3 regions of the Erysipelothrix larvae genome follow, and region 2 is predicted to be linked to each of the others. Evidence: a T-box and tRNA genes for the amino acid it is inferred to sense, from the RefSeq annotation. Region 2 holds a T-box; the other regions hold tRNA genes.
What was found. A T-box is a leader RNA that pairs with one kind of tRNA and senses whether it is charged. The one in region 2 lies ahead of leuS (leucine--tRNA ligase), so its partner is inferred to be a tRNA-Leu.

Region 1 (4,980 bases), 1.1 Mb from region 2:
GTGCATTTGAATGGGCAACCCGTGAGTGTTTCACATCCCCTACAATCACGACATTGAGGTCTTTAAAGGTGTTGAATTCTTCGTAAATTGTCATCATATCAAGCATGCATTGGGTTGGATGTTCTCCAGCACCATCACCGGCATTGATAATGGAAATATTCATGGTGGGACAGTTCATGATTTCATGAAAGAATCCTTCTTCTGAACAGCGTACCACCGCAATATCTACGCCAATGGCATCCATGGTCAACAGGGTATCAAAGAGTGATTCTCCTTTGGATATGGAACTGGTTGAGGCATTGAATGGGATGACGCTCATCCCACATTTTCGTTGCGCCATTTCGAAACTAGTTTGAGTACGTGTGCTGTTTTCAAAGAAACAATTCACGGCGGTAAGATTTGATTGGATTGGGGATACATTTCCTGCCTTTAAATCGCACGCACGGTGAATAAGTCCATAAACGTCTTCATCAGATAATGTATCACAACTTGTAAAGTGTTTGAGTTGCATGTGTGTTTCTCCTTATAAAAAAACTCCTTACTGTGAAGTAAAGAGCTAATCATTAAAATGACCACCTTCTTTGCCTCACAGGACAAAATTAAAGCTGAATCAATGGCTTATTGTTTGAGTATCACGACGCTGTCAACACCATCTTTTTCTTTTAAGTGTACGCGTACGGTTTCAGTTTTTGATGTTGGAATGTTTTTCCCAACATAATCGGCACGGATGGGTAATTCACGATGTCCACGATCGACTAAGACTGCCAGTGCAATCCGTTTTGGTCGACCACAATCAATAATGGCATCCATAGCAGCGCGAATGGTACGTCCTGTAAAGAGCACATCATCAACGACGATGACTTCTTTATTTGTTAAGTCTAAGCCCAACGTGGATTTTGGTTTATTGGACTGTTTCTGGTGGTTTTCAAGATCATCACGATAGGATGTTGTATCTAAGATACCACAGGGAATCGTTGCGTTTTCAAGCTGTCCAATGCGATGTGCGATGCGCTGGGCAATGTGAACACCGCGGGTTTTTATCCCAACAATCACAAGGTCTTCGATGCCTTTATTGCGTTCTATTATTTCGTATGCGATGCGTGTCAGTGCCCTTTGAATGGTCACTTCGTCCATAATCACTTTTTCCATCATGCGTTCCTCCAATAAAAAATCCTTGACCAGTGAGCCAAGGATGGTGAACATCGGTTGCGTTAAAAACACACACAAAAATTGATGAACCTTCCAAGCCTCTCTGGACTTAAGTTAAAGGACTTTTCTAAAACCATAATACAGTGTAGGGAGATTGAAGTCAATGTTTCAGACCAACTTCATTGTTTTTTTTGTGCTTAATCGCTTGATTGTGGTTCCCTTTGATTCATGGTGTTGTGAAATCTTTCATGATTGTGAGTGCCTTTGTGGCATCCAAACTGTCTTTTAAGGTGAAGCCATGGTTTGCTTGATCAAAAATATGTCAAGATACCGATACCCCCGCATGATCAAGATATGCTGCGTAGGCGTGCTTTTCTTCATATAATGAATCCTGTCTTGCAAGGATGATGCGTGTGGGAGGAGGTCTTTGATCCGATCTTTGGGTGCATAGATTGGGATGCGCGTGGATTTTTACTATGATGTTGGTTTTTTCATGATCTTAAAACTCCTTGATTCAATAGATACGATCTTATCATTGATGGATGGGAATTTAAACAAAAGAAAAACCCGTAACATGTACGGGCACTCCTGTTATTTCATCCACGATGCTTTTGATTCACTCATCACACCATCGTGTTCTGTTGACTGGGTTAAGCTTCCGCTTTGTGCTTGAATGCAGATGTAAACTAAATCTGCATCACCGGCTTTGATTGCACGCTGTCCTTTTGGAGACACACGGATGACGCTTCCTTCTTTGATTTCAAACTCATCCGCATCAACCATAAACATACCTTCTCCTTGTAGGATGATATAGACTTCTTCATTTAGGGTATGCGAATGCACAAAGGGTGTAAAATCCCCCGCCTTAACATAGTTGAATGATATTTCCGTACCGGTAAGCCCTAACGCTTCCTTTGACATAACCCGTCCTTTTTCTTTTAGGTCGTGTCCAAATGTTCCAAGTTCCATTCTATTATAATTCGTTGTCATGTGACGTCCTCCTTTGATGTAGCGTCAATTCCTACATCTTAATTGTAGCTCATTTTGATGTGTTGTCAATCCTAATCTTGTCTTGTCTAAACATTCTATGATAAACTAGCCATACATATAAGGGGTGATTATAATGCGTATCAGTGTGAAGTGTTCTACTGCAGTCCATGTGCTCTTAATGATTGCGACACTTGAATCTAAAGAAAAAGTAACCAGTGATTTATTGGCCAAAAGTGTGGGTCGTAATCCTGTTGAGATTCGAAAATTATTAAGCAGCCTAAAAAAAGCTGGCATCATCGATGTCATGCGTGGAACAGGTGGTGCAACGTTGATACACGATCCAAAGACCCTAACACTGTTCGATATATTCAGTGCTGTTGACCCCACTTCCCTTGATGAACTCATAGGTGTTCACCAACATCCTGAAAAAGAGTGTCCAATAGGGAAAAACATCAACACAATTCTTGAAGAACCGTATCAAGACATTGCGAATACACTGCGTGATACCATGTCAAAGATTACCCTTGAGTCGCTGGTGAATAAACTCAAAGCAATTGAACCTGAGCTTTAGCGTCCAAAGACGTGATGCGTTTAATATGAGTGATATTATAGTGTGCGGATGGTTTATGTCCATGATCTATCTTTTTGTGTCAAACAATGTTTTAATTTTATCTTGAATCTCGTTTGGTAAACTGTTATAATTACAAAGCAAAAAGAAATGCACCTGTGGCGGAATAGGTAGACGCGCACGCTTGAGGGGCGTGTGAAGCAATTCGTAAGAGTTCAAATCTCTTCAGGTGCACCAAATGACATCAGACCTACGATAAAACGTAGGTTTTTTTATTACCCAAATGTCTCGACTTAACATCATACACTTCATTTTTATGTGATTGATACTTTTCACAAACAAAAAAGATCCTCATCATGAAGATCCGCTTTAATCGGTTCATTTTGATTCCCATTTTTACCCTTGACACATCCCGTGTTTCATCGTCATAATTAAGAAGTACGTTTTATGAATCTGTGATTTCAAAAATCATAATTTATAAACTTAATGATATGCTGTTTTTTTGTTTTTAGAGTCCAGGAGGGGTTTATGAGTATAATTGTACAGTTATCTGTGATATTTGGGTTTACATTGTTGGGGGAAGTTGTTGCAAGCACCTTACCGTTTGTCTTTCCAGGAAGTGTGATTGGACTGCTTTTATTGTATACTGCCTTAACACTAAAAATAGTGAAAATTGACACGATCGAACCCACTGCATCCGGTTTAAAAAACAATATGGCATTCTTCTTTGTGCCACTGACAGTTGGGTTAATGGAATCGTGGACAGTGTTTCAAGATATCATGATTCCCATTCTTGTGATTGTGTTTGTATCAACATTACTGACGCTTGTTATTAGTGCAAAGACAACCGATGCGTTGCTTGAAAAAGAAATGGAGGATGACCATGCGTGATCTAATTGTGAATCCTTTGTTTAGTTTAACACTGACTTTTGGTGTTTATGGTTTAGTGAGTCTTGTTTCAAAACGTGTGAAGTCACCGTTGTTTAATCCATTGATGATCAGCAGTGTGGTGATCATTGGCATGCTGATATTGGTGGACTTACCGTATCAGACGTATGCTCAAGCAACCAATATTTTGACCCGCTTGATTGCCCCTGCAACCGTATGTCTAGCAATTCCTTTGTACCAAAACACACAGATTCTTAAACAATACATCAAGCCCATCTTGATGGGGTGTGTTGTGGGTGTGAGTGTTCATGCTGTGTGTATCTCCATTTTATCCGCATTGTTTGATTTAAACATCTCGCTGATTGTATCACTGTTTCCCAAATCGGTCACAACAGCAATTGCACAAGATCTCGCGTTGAGTTATGGTGGCAATGCGAGCATCACCGTACCGATTGTGATTCTTACGGGCATCTTTGGTGCTGCCATTGCACCCTCACTTTTGAATGCGATTAACATTAAGCATCCCATTTCTAAAGGGATCGGACTGGGAACCAGTGCCCATGCAGTGGGAACCTCAAAAGCCATAGAACTGGGGGAACTTGAAGGAACTATGGCAGGGCTTGCCTTGATTCTTTCAGGAATTATTACCATTATTATTGCTCCCCTGTTTATACTGGGATTACCTTATATTGAACTATTGGGAGGTTATCTATGAAAATTCTCTTTGTGTGTCTTGGAAATATTTGTCGTTCACCCATGGCTGAAGCCTATATGCGTGATCTTTTACGAAAGCATCAGGTCACATCCATGGTGGTTGATTCATGCGGTACTTCAGGATGGCATCAGGGTGAGCGTCCCCATCACAAAACTTTAGAGGTGCTTACTAAAGATGGTGTTTCATCCTCAAATTTACGTTCACGACCACTTATGGACTCTGACTTTGATACCTTTGATGTTATTATTGGGATGGACAAAAACAATGTCCGAGATTTAAAGCGATTAGCTCCGCCTCAATATCATCCAAAGATTCATTTGTTCTTAGATGTTCTTACAGGTTATGAAGGCTGTGATGTACCTGACCCTTGGTATACGGGGGATTTCGAGGAAACACGACGTTTCGTGCGTGATGGTGTATCTGCCTGGTTTACAAAACTTATGTGAAATAATAGACGCCTTGATGGCGTTTTTATTATAAAAAAAGAAACCCACTTTGGATAAAATGATGAGGGTTTCCTGTCTTTTGGTGTAATTTGGCTGTCGTTATAATGCGTTGACCGACTTAAGTTTGAAATAGGAGTAATTCATCAAAGTGTAATGGTTTTCGATGGATTTTGGTTGAAAATTGATTATATTAAATGTGTATATCAGCGGTTTTTATATTTGTG
Region 2 (4,980 bases):
TCCATTGAAATGTCTGCAGATCAAACCATCTCAGGGACAGCCTTGAACTTATTTGCCCCTGCATTTGTGATTTTCTCAGCACGTTCAGTGATTGGTATCCAACAAGTCAATTTTCAAAATACATTCTTAATTCAAAGTGTTCCACTTTTGGGAGATATTCCAATCATTGGAAGAATGTTCTTCCAAAATGCATACCTATCAACCTATCTTGGATTTTTAATCCTGATTATCGCAAGTTTCGTATTATATAAAACTCCATTTGGCTTACGACTTCGATCCGCAGGTGAAAATCCACAAGCAACCGATGCTGCTGGTATCAGTGTGCGCAAGATTCGGTATGCCGGTGTCCTTATTTCAGGCGCACTTGCAGGATTGGGTGGACTCATCTATATTATCCCTGTTACCGTTACCTTCAACGCTGATGTTGCAGGGTATGGGTTCTTGGCAATTGCGGTATTAATTTTTGGACAATGGAAGCCAAGTCGTATCTTAACGTCTGCGTTGTTCTTTGGATTGTTGAAGACTATTTCTGCTTCTTATTCAGGCATTCAATTCTTCTTCAACCTAAATATTCCACAAGTAATCTATCAAGTCATCCCTTATGTTGCGACCTTGATTGTGCTTGTTATTTCATCGAAGAAATCACAAGGACCCAAAGCACTTGGGGAACCTTTTGATAAAGGAAAACGTTAATTAAATATATGTATGAGTTCAATCATTGATGGACTCACCAAAATAAAGCGGTGCATTCATTTGAGTGCACCGCTTCTTATGTTTAGGCATTAAAGGCTTCGTTGATAAACAAGAGGATATCCTTTGTGACCCGTTCTTTTTCGTCATCATTGAGCACCTCATGGCGGGAGTGTTCATAGATGTTTGCACGAATTGGAATGGATATGTGTTTTTGTAGATGATAGATGGCTTGATTAAACCCGTCTCGTTTAAAGTCTGGACACGGATCTTCTTGACCGATTACAAAAAGACAAGGGATGTCCGAGGTAAAGGGAAGTTGATCTTTATCATACACTTCATAAAACAAATCCATGAGGACATCATACCCTTGATAGGTTAACGGAAATCCACACAAAGGATCATTGAGGTATGCTTGGACATTCTCTTTATTATTTGAGAGCCAATCAATCTTTGAACTTCCTTTAGGCAATGATTTCGCAAGGGTGTTATTCAACATTGAATCAATAAAGAGAGCGGGCTTGGTTTTCCTTCCCAGTCCCAAAAGGGAAATACCCCGTTTAAGAAGTTTAAACCCTGCTGGTTTATAAGGAGACCCAGATAAAATAAGGGCATCAACGGTTTGTGGATGATGGTAGAAGAAGGCACGGGCTACTAAGGATCCCATGGAGTGTCCAAAGACGATATGGGGTTCAGGTAAGGGTTCTAAAAGTGTGTAGAGTGCGTCTGTCATGGCTTCAACGGATTCCAAATGACCTTTTTGATTGTTTGTGATGGATTCGCCATGTCCGGGTAAATCAACACTCAATACAGCATAGCCCTTTTGTGATAGTTGAGATGCAAAGTGTTGATATCGTTTACGATGTTCGGCCATTCCGTGTATAATAAGTACAGTACCGAGTGCTTGAGGTGTTTCGATATAGGTGTGTTTAAGATCCATTAATATCACATCTCCTTGATATACATGATTATATCAAGGATTCGCACACTTATGAAGTCATATACAGAAAAGAGGTTTTTATGATCAGTGTTATTGGAGGCGGTCCCAGTGGAATGATGGCAGCATACAGTGCAAAGCTTCACAATCCGAAAACGCGTGTTGTGTTGTTTGATAGAAATCCGAATTTAGGCAAGAAAATGCGATTGACAGGAGGTGGCCGCTGTAATGTTACCGCCAATGTATCCCTGGAAGATTTGGTGAAATCCGTGGTGAAAAATGGACGGTTTCTTTACAGCAGTTTCAATAATTTAGGTCCCCAAGAAATTCAAGCGTTTTTTAAGCACTATGGTGTAGAACTGATTGAAGAAGATCATCACCGCATGTTTCCAAAGTCACATCGTTCCCATGATATTGTGGACGCCTGTGAGCGGGCGTTGGTTGATGTGGGCGTTGAACTTCGTTTAGGGGTGAATGTCGAAACACTGACACCAACTTCAATCAGTGTTGATGGTACATCCATTCAATGTGAACATATCATCATCGCAACTGGTGGTCGTACCTTGCCTCAAACAGGGTCTGATGGCAGTGGGTATGAGTTTGCCAGCGCATTGGGTCATACGGTCACAAACCTATTACCACAAGAAGTACCATTGGTCTCAAATGATGCCCTGATTCAATCAAAAGCACTTCAAGGCTTATCGTTTAAGGATGTTCAAGTGAAGGTAAAGGATGGTAAGAAAACACTCGCAACCCTCACCCATGATCTCATTATCACGCATTTTGGTTATTCAGGACCCGTCGCCTTAAGAGCCAGCTTTTATGTTCAACGTCTGATTGAAAATCAAAAGGGACCGGTCACCCTTGAAATTGACTTTATGCCTGGGTTTCAAGCGATTGATGACACACACCCAAACCTTCAAAAAAGACTCTTGGATGTCCTATCAAAGCAAGATTCATCGCTTATTGATGCGTTGAAACACTTTAAAACATCAATCTATGCAACCCGCGGTTTTAGTTATGCTTTTGTCACCAATGGGGGTGTCATGGTGAAAGAGATTGATCCAAAGACCATGAAATCTAAACGCTTTGAAACGATTTCCTTTTGTGGGGAAGTAATGGATGTGAGTGCATTTACCGGGGGTTATAATATCACCGCAGCACTATCAAGTGGATATACTGCAGGAAAATACTGCATGGAGGGGAAATATGAAACAGTGGATATTCTTTGATGTTGGATCAACACTGGTCGATGAAACAAAGACCTATGATGCCTTTATACACGCCTGTGTTGAATCGTTCGCGTAAAGAAGGGATTTATGTGTCGTTTGAAGCGTTTGAATCAAAAATGATTGAAGCGTCCACAAACGGACTGCCACCCATACGGACTGTTTGGAATGCTTTATCTTCGTCAAAGCGACCGTTGTGGAACACCCAACACGAAACCTTAATCCAAGACGCCTTGTATGTCCTTCAAACCTTATCAAAGAAATATCACTTAGGCATTATTGTAAAATCAAGGGTTGGGTCTTGAAGCGCGTCTTCATGCATTTAAGATCAGAACCTATTTTGAGTGTGTTATATCCTCCAGTGATGTTGGGTTTAATAAACCACAACGTGAAATCTTTGAATATGCTTTAAAAATAAGTGGCTGTGATCCTCAAGATGCGGTCTATGTGGGGGATCGTTATGACAATGATAGTCTTCTTTCGAAACAACTGGGATTTACAACCGTTCATTTTTTAAATGGTTTAGGAAAACATCAACCGATCACAAAGATGCAAAGTGACGATACAATAGAGTCCCTCACACAACTTCTGGATCTTTTTTAAAAACTGATAGCTTTGCGAATTTTGGTGTTTTCGTGTTTGACTTTACAGCCCAAAGTCTATATTATAAGTGTAGAGCGATGAAAAGAAGTAGTAAATCGGTGGTGTATTTGGTAAAGAGATCTGATGGTTGGTGAAAATCAGAAGTATACACGGTTGAACTCGTCTTGGAGCACTTTATGGGATATGTACTGTAAAGCGTAAAATCTGCGTTAAAGATTAAAGCGCCCATAATTGTTTATGGGAACTAAGGTGGTACCGCGGTAATTGATTATCGTCCTTTGCGTGGTGCTTTTTTTTATAGTTTAAAGGAGAAAAGATATGTACAATCATCTTGATATTGAAAAGAAATGGCAAGCGTATTGGGAAGAAAACGAGACGTTTAAGACGGATACGCATAATCTCAGTGTTCCAAAATATTACGTCTTGGATATGTTTCCCTATCCATCAGGCGATGGCCTCCATGTGGGACACCCACGTGGCTATACAGGGACTGACATCATTGCACGTCGTAAACGGATGCAAGGATTTAATGTGCTTCATCCAATGGGGTGGGATGCGTTTGGACTTCCTGCAGAACAGTTTGCCTTGAAAACAGGAAACCATCCGGATGGCTTTACCCAAAAGAATATCTTAACGTTCAAAAAACAAATGCAGATGTTGGGACTTTCGTATGATTGGTCGCGTGAATTATCCACAACAGATAAAGACTATTATAAGTGGACGCAGTGGATCTTTACGAAGCTTTATGAACAAGGGCTTGCTTATGTTGATGAAAAACCGGTGAACTTCTGTCCAGAACTGGGAACCGTGCTTGCAAATGAAGAAGTCATTGATGGTAAAAGTGAAGTGGGTGGCTTTGATGTCATTCGTTTACCAATGCGTCAGTGGGTCTTGAAGATTACTGCCTATGCAGAACGGTTACTTGAAGATTTAGAGCTTGTTGATTGGCCAACCTCAACCAAAGAAATGCAAATTAACTGGATTGGGAAATCAGTGGGTTCAAATGTCGTCTTTAAAGTAGACAATCATGACTTAGAGTTTACAGTGTTCACAACCCGTGCAGATACCTTGTTTGGTGCGACGTATTGTGTCTTAGCACCAGAACATCCATTCATTAACCAAATTACGACTGTGGATAAAAAAGAAGAAGTTGAACAGTATGTTGATAAAGTGTCGCATAAAAGTGATCTTGAACGTACAGAACTGAATAAGGAAAAAACCGGTGTATTTACAGGGGCGTATGCGATTAACCCTGTGAATGGTAAGAAAGTTCCAATTTATATTGCCGATTATGTACTGGCTTCTTATGGAACGGGTGCCATTATGGCGGTGCCTGCACACGATGAACGTGACTATGAGTTCGCAACGAAATATAACATTGACATTATTCCAGTGCTTGAAGGTGGGGACTTAAGTGTTGAAGCCTTTGTGGGTGATGGTAAGCATATCAACTCTGATTTCTTAGATGGTATGGGTAAAGAAGAAGCCATTGAAGTAATGAATGCATGGCTTGTGAAACAA
Region 3 (4,980 bases), 920 kb from region 2:
ACCAGAAACTGGTAATCCAGAAGAAACAGAAAACCCAGGTGAAGAAGTAGATCCAGGTGAAACACCAGAAACAGGCAATCCAGAAGAAACAGGTAACCCAGGTGAAGAAGTAGATCCAGGTGAAACACCAGAAACAGGTAATCCAGAAGAAACAGAAAACCCAGGTGAAGAAGTAGACCCAGGTGAAACACCAGAAACAGGCAATCCAGAAGAAACAGGAAACCCAGGTGAAGAAGTAGATCCAGGCGAAACACCAGAAACAGGCAATCCAGAAGAAACCGGAAACCCAGGTGAAGAAGTAGATCCAGGCGAAACACCAGAAACAGGTAATCCAGAAGAAACAGAAAACCCAGGTGAAGAAGTAGATCCAGGTGAAACACCAGAAACAGGTAATCCAGAAGAAACAGAAAACCCAGGTGAAGAAGTAGACCCAGGAGAAACACCAGAAACAGGCAATCCAGAAGAAACAGGAAACCCAGGTGAAGAAGTAGGTCCAGGAGAAGCACCAGAAACTGGTAACCCAGGCGAAGAAGTAGATCCAGGAGAAGCACCAGAAACTGGTAATCCAGAAGAAACAGAAAACCCAGGCGAAGAAGTAGACCCAGGAGAAACACCAGAAACTGGAAACCCAGAAGAAACAGAAAACCCAGGTGAAGAAGTAGACCCAGGAGAAACACCAGAAACTGGCAATCCAGAAGAAACAGGTAACCCAGGCGAAGAAGTAGATCCAGGCGAAACACCAGAAACTGGTAATCCAGAAGAAACCGAAAACCCAGGTGAAGAAGTAGACCCAGGAGAAACACCAGAAACAGGAAATCCTGAAGAAACCGAAAACCCAGGTGAAGAAGTAGATCCAGGTGAAAACCCAGAAACAGGTAATCCAGAAGAAACAGAAAACCCGGGTGAAGAAGTAGATCCAGGCGAAACACCAGAAACAGGTAATCCAGAAGAAACAGGTAACCCAGGCGAAGAAGTAGATCCAGGTGAAACACCAGAAACTGGCAATCCAGAAGAAACAGGTAACCCAGGTGAAGAAGTAGATCCAGGCGAAACACCAGAAACTGGTAATCCAGATGAAACAGGTAACCCAGGTAAAGAAGTAGATCCAGGCGAAACACCAGAAACAGGAAATCCAGAAGAAACAGAAAACCCAGGTGAAGAAGTAGATCCAGGTGAAACACCAGAAACTGGCAATCCAGATGAAACAGGTAACCCAGGTGAAGAAGTAGATCCAGGCGTAACACCAGAAACAGGCAATCCAGAAGAAACAGGTAACCCAGGTGAAGAAGTAGATCCAGGAGAAACACCAGAAACTGGTAATTCAGCAGAAGCTCCAGTGACTGATGTTAAGGTAATCGCTAAAGGTAAGTCAGATAACCAACTTACTAATCTAGGGAATGGTAGTTCAAAGAATATAGGAGAGCTACCAAATACAGGACAAAATTCCACTGTAGCCTTAAGTGCAGGCTTAGTTTTAATCGGTGGATTGTGTCTACTAATTAGTGAAATTCGTAGAAAGAAAACTAGGTAGTAAAAAAACGCGTAGGATATTATCGAATGTGATAACATCTGCGCGTTTTCTTTTTGTTATTTTAGGACTGTTTCTCCTTGAGTTTTAGAATTCTTAGAGACTCATAGTATTGTACTGCTTGTGCTTTCATGGTAAATGTGACCGTTGCATTATGATGTTCTTTTACAACACGTTCGATTTGTTCCAAACTTACATTAAAGAATTCTTTTCTTGTGTTGACTCGATTAACTTGGAACTCTTTAAATGTATTGTGAAGCGTTGCTTCAAGTTGGGGTGCATCATCAGAGAAAATCATAGCGTGAACATCGAATTCAAAAGGAACAGAAGCAGAGCCTAACTCCCTTACACGATCCATAGGCTCAAGGCGTCGCGTCAAGCCGATTTTATAGATGTTTTCACCGAAAGAACCTATATTTGAAATGATATAGATGTAGCCAGCTCTGGTATTTAGTTGACGGTTCTCAACGTCTTTTTTATCGAGTTGGAGTTGATTAAGTTTATGCTCTAGTTCTTTTATCTTAGTGACGTAGATTTCTCTTTCAACATCTGAGTTTGCTTTATTGAGATAATCAAATAATTTTTTTGATTCATTACTAAATTGCGTAATTTCCTTCTCAATTGCGCGTTTCGCTTGCTCTAGTTCACGTTCTGCTTTTGCTTCTTCGAGCATTTGTTCTTTTATTGCTTTTTGCTCTTCACGCTCTTGTTCCTTACGAACATTATACAGATGGATCTTTGCAAGTTCTTCAAGCTTTAGTTTGAGAAGGTCAGAATCTAAACTAATTCCATCATTTTTAAAGAGGGCATTAAGCGAATCGTAGAGTTTCATGATTCGTGAGCGTTGGGTATCAATATTCTTTGGTGTAGCTTTCTCAATGTATGAATCAGTTTCACCGATAAACAGCCGGAACAGTTTGCGATACTGATCTTTCATCGAAGCTTGTATGGACACTTTGACGTTGCTTGTTTGTTGAATCGTGTCGTTAATGATACGTTTTACTTCAGTTCTCAAGAGTGCAACTTGATTTTGGATTTCTTCTGAATGAATGTCCTCAAGATCAAAATGAGTATCCACGAAATCAGTGTTGAGGTACGATTCAAGTGTTTTTGTTTGTTCAAGTAGACTGGATTTCTCATCTTTTAGAGCTTCAATCTGTTTTTCATAATATTGACAGCGATTCTCAAGCTCGGATTTTTTATCTTCGAGTATAGCAAGGTTCTCTCGTTCAATATCAGGGACTTGGTCCTTAAGGTCTTGAATCTGTGAATAAAGTGAATCTTTCTGTATTTCTAGACTTTCTAAATGTGGGTACATTTCTAAAACTGGACCAATTTTGTTTAACTCTTTCAGGTAATTTTTGATGAGCAGGATGCCCAATGGAATTGTCAATATCAATAGCCAAGTCATTGATACAAGTGTAATCAGAATTAACTGAATAATGAACCATTTCTTAGTTCGAATGTTATGTTTCATTTTTATCCTCCTGTCGCATTGAGCGACTATAATAAAGGAGAAGTCTATATGACTTAAAATGTCACAATGAAATGACGGAAGTAATATCAAATAGAGGATAAATATATATAACCATATTTTATTATGCATAGTGAATGATGTAAAGGAAATGTAAGAAATATTGCCGTGTTTGAGTCGTAGTGTATGAACCATATTACGAGAACATGGATCAGTTTGTACACCCTTTGTGCAATTAGATAATAAAAACCCCACAATTTGTGGGGTTGATGTCAATTGGTGCGCGTGAAGGGACTCGAACCCCCATGCCAAAGGCGCTAGATCCTAAGTCTAGTGTGTCTGCCAATTTCACCACACGCGCATTATTTTGTACTGCTTATTGATTATACCAATCTCTAGATGAAAAAACAAGATGAAATGGCAAAAAAAATCAAAAATAAAGGTGTAAAATTGGGTGGTGCTTGATAAAAATAATAAACCATTAACAAACTACCGAAAATCAGTTGAAAGTAATCTTTAGGGAATCAATATAATGCTATGATATAATAGACAAAGATAAAGAAAGAGGTTGCTATGAAGATAATCATCACATCAGGTGGAACGCGCGAACACATCGATAATGTGCGTACGTTGTCGAACACCTCAAGCGGAAGATTAGGTCAACTCTGTGCTGAGGCATTCGCTCAAAGTGGTTATGACGTAATCTATATCCACGGTGTTCATGCATATATCCCAAACGGTGACATACTCAAAATACCAGTAGAAGGTGTTCTAGATTTAGAAAGAGAAATGAAGGCTGCATTAATGGACCCAGACGTTGTTGGTGTAATTCATGCAATGGCTGTGAGTGATTACTTTGTATCCTCAGTATCCAACTTCGAACAGCTCGCAAATCATATCGAAAACAAGACAAAAAAAGATGTTGTGCATATATTGAATACATTTGAAGAACATGGCTTTGATCGTGTACATAAAATTGGATCGAATGAATCAGGACTTGCGGTTTTGTTGAAGCCGGCACCGAAAATTATTCCCATGATCAAAGATCTCAGAAGTGATGTGATTTTAGTTGGATTTAAACTGCTCGTTGATGTCAGTGAAACTGAGCTCATTGATGTTGGGTATAAGTTATTAATGAAGAACCACTGTGATTTCGTTCTTGCAAACGATCTTGTGAATATTAAAGGTGATAACCATATTGGTCATTTAATCCAAGATGACCATACATACAAGACATTCCAAACAAAACAAGCGATTGCTGCAGGGTTAGTCGCAAAGATTTCAGAAAGGGTTAAATAATTATGCGAATTATATTAGGAGTAACAGGAAGTATCGCTGCCTATAAGGCGGCTGATTTAGCAAATTCCTTTACCAAAGAAGGACATGAGGTCCATGTGATTATGAGCAAGGCGGCAACGGAGTTTATTACCCCTATGACACTACAAGTGCTCTCAAAGAATTATGTTAATACTGATGTTATGGTAGAACCAGACCCACAACGCATTGAACATATTGACTTAGTGAAAGAGGCAGACGTACTCTTAATTGCACCAGCTACAGCAAACATCATTGGTAAGATTGCAAATGGTATTGCGGATGAAATCGTTTCAACGGTCGCGCTTGCAGGGCATGAGCTCAAAAAATACATTGCACCTGCAATGAATACTCGTATGTATGAAAACCCAGTAATGCAAGAGAACTTGCTAAAGCTTGAGAAACTTGGATATACCATTATAGAACCGCGGTCTACATTATTAGCATGTAGAGATGTAGGGAAAGGGGCTATGGCTACGGTAGAGACAATCCTAGCTGAAGTTATGTAGTATGAAATTATGTATGAACGCAGGAAATACCAATGTGACATTGGGCGTTGGCGAAGAGGATGTCATATTGTTTGAAAAAATCAGACGTGTTGATGAATCGGGAATCCGACAATTGTTGTTAGAAATAAAAGAGACGTATGAGATTGAAGCATGCC

Region 1: it has a tRNA-Leu gene. The T-box ahead of leuS (leucine--tRNA ligase) is inferred to sense a tRNA for this amino acid. The anticodon was not compared.
Region 3: it has a tRNA-Leu gene. The T-box ahead of leuS (leucine--tRNA ligase) is inferred to sense a tRNA for this amino acid. The anticodon was not compared.

Annotation. Positions count from the first base shown of each region.
Region 1 is NZ_CP013213.1:1,675,918-1,680,897, forward strand. It holds gene AOC36_RS07795 (aspartate carbamoyltransferase catalytic subunit) at 1-511, opposite strand, end outside; gene pyrR (bifunctional pyr operon transcriptional regulator/uracil phosphoribosyltransferase PyrR) at 619-1,152, opposite strand; gene AOC36_RS07805 (cupin domain-containing protein) at 1,741-2,139, opposite strand; gene AOC36_RS07810 (Rrf2 family transcriptional regulator) at 2,273-2,710, shown strand; tRNA gene AOC36_RS07815 (tRNA-Leu) at 2,860-2,944, shown strand; gene AOC36_RS07820 (CidA/LrgA family protein) at 3,236-3,598, shown strand; gene AOC36_RS07825 (LrgB family protein) at 3,591-4,310, shown strand; gene AOC36_RS07830 (low molecular weight protein-tyrosine-phosphatase) at 4,307-4,756, shown strand; gene recQ (DNA helicase RecQ) at 4,970-4,980, opposite strand, start outside.
Region 2 is NZ_CP013213.1:591,878-596,857, forward strand. It holds gene AOC36_RS02705 (ABC transporter permease) at 1-693, shown strand, start outside; gene AOC36_RS02710 (alpha/beta fold hydrolase) at 776-1,630, opposite strand; gene AOC36_RS02715 (aminoacetone oxidase family FAD-binding enzyme) at 1,711-2,859, shown strand; gene AOC36_RS02720 (hypothetical protein) at 2,895-3,161, shown strand; gene AOC36_RS02725 (HAD family hydrolase) at 3,151-3,459, shown strand; T-box leader at 3,528-3,741, shown strand; gene leuS (leucine--tRNA ligase) at 3,778-4,980, shown strand, end outside.
Region 3 is NZ_CP013213.1:2,164,723-2,169,702, reverse strand. It holds gene AOC36_RS10055 (LPXTG cell wall anchor domain-containing protein) at 1-1,531, shown strand, start outside; gene AOC36_RS10050 (GIY-YIG nuclease family protein) at 1,593-3,005, opposite strand; tRNA gene AOC36_RS10045 (tRNA-Leu) at 3,280-3,363, opposite strand; gene AOC36_RS10040 (phosphopantothenoylcysteine decarboxylase domain-containing protein) at 3,576-4,301, shown strand; gene AOC36_RS10035 (phosphopantothenoylcysteine decarboxylase) at 4,304-4,825, shown strand; gene AOC36_RS10030 (type III pantothenate kinase) at 4,839-4,980, shown strand, end outside.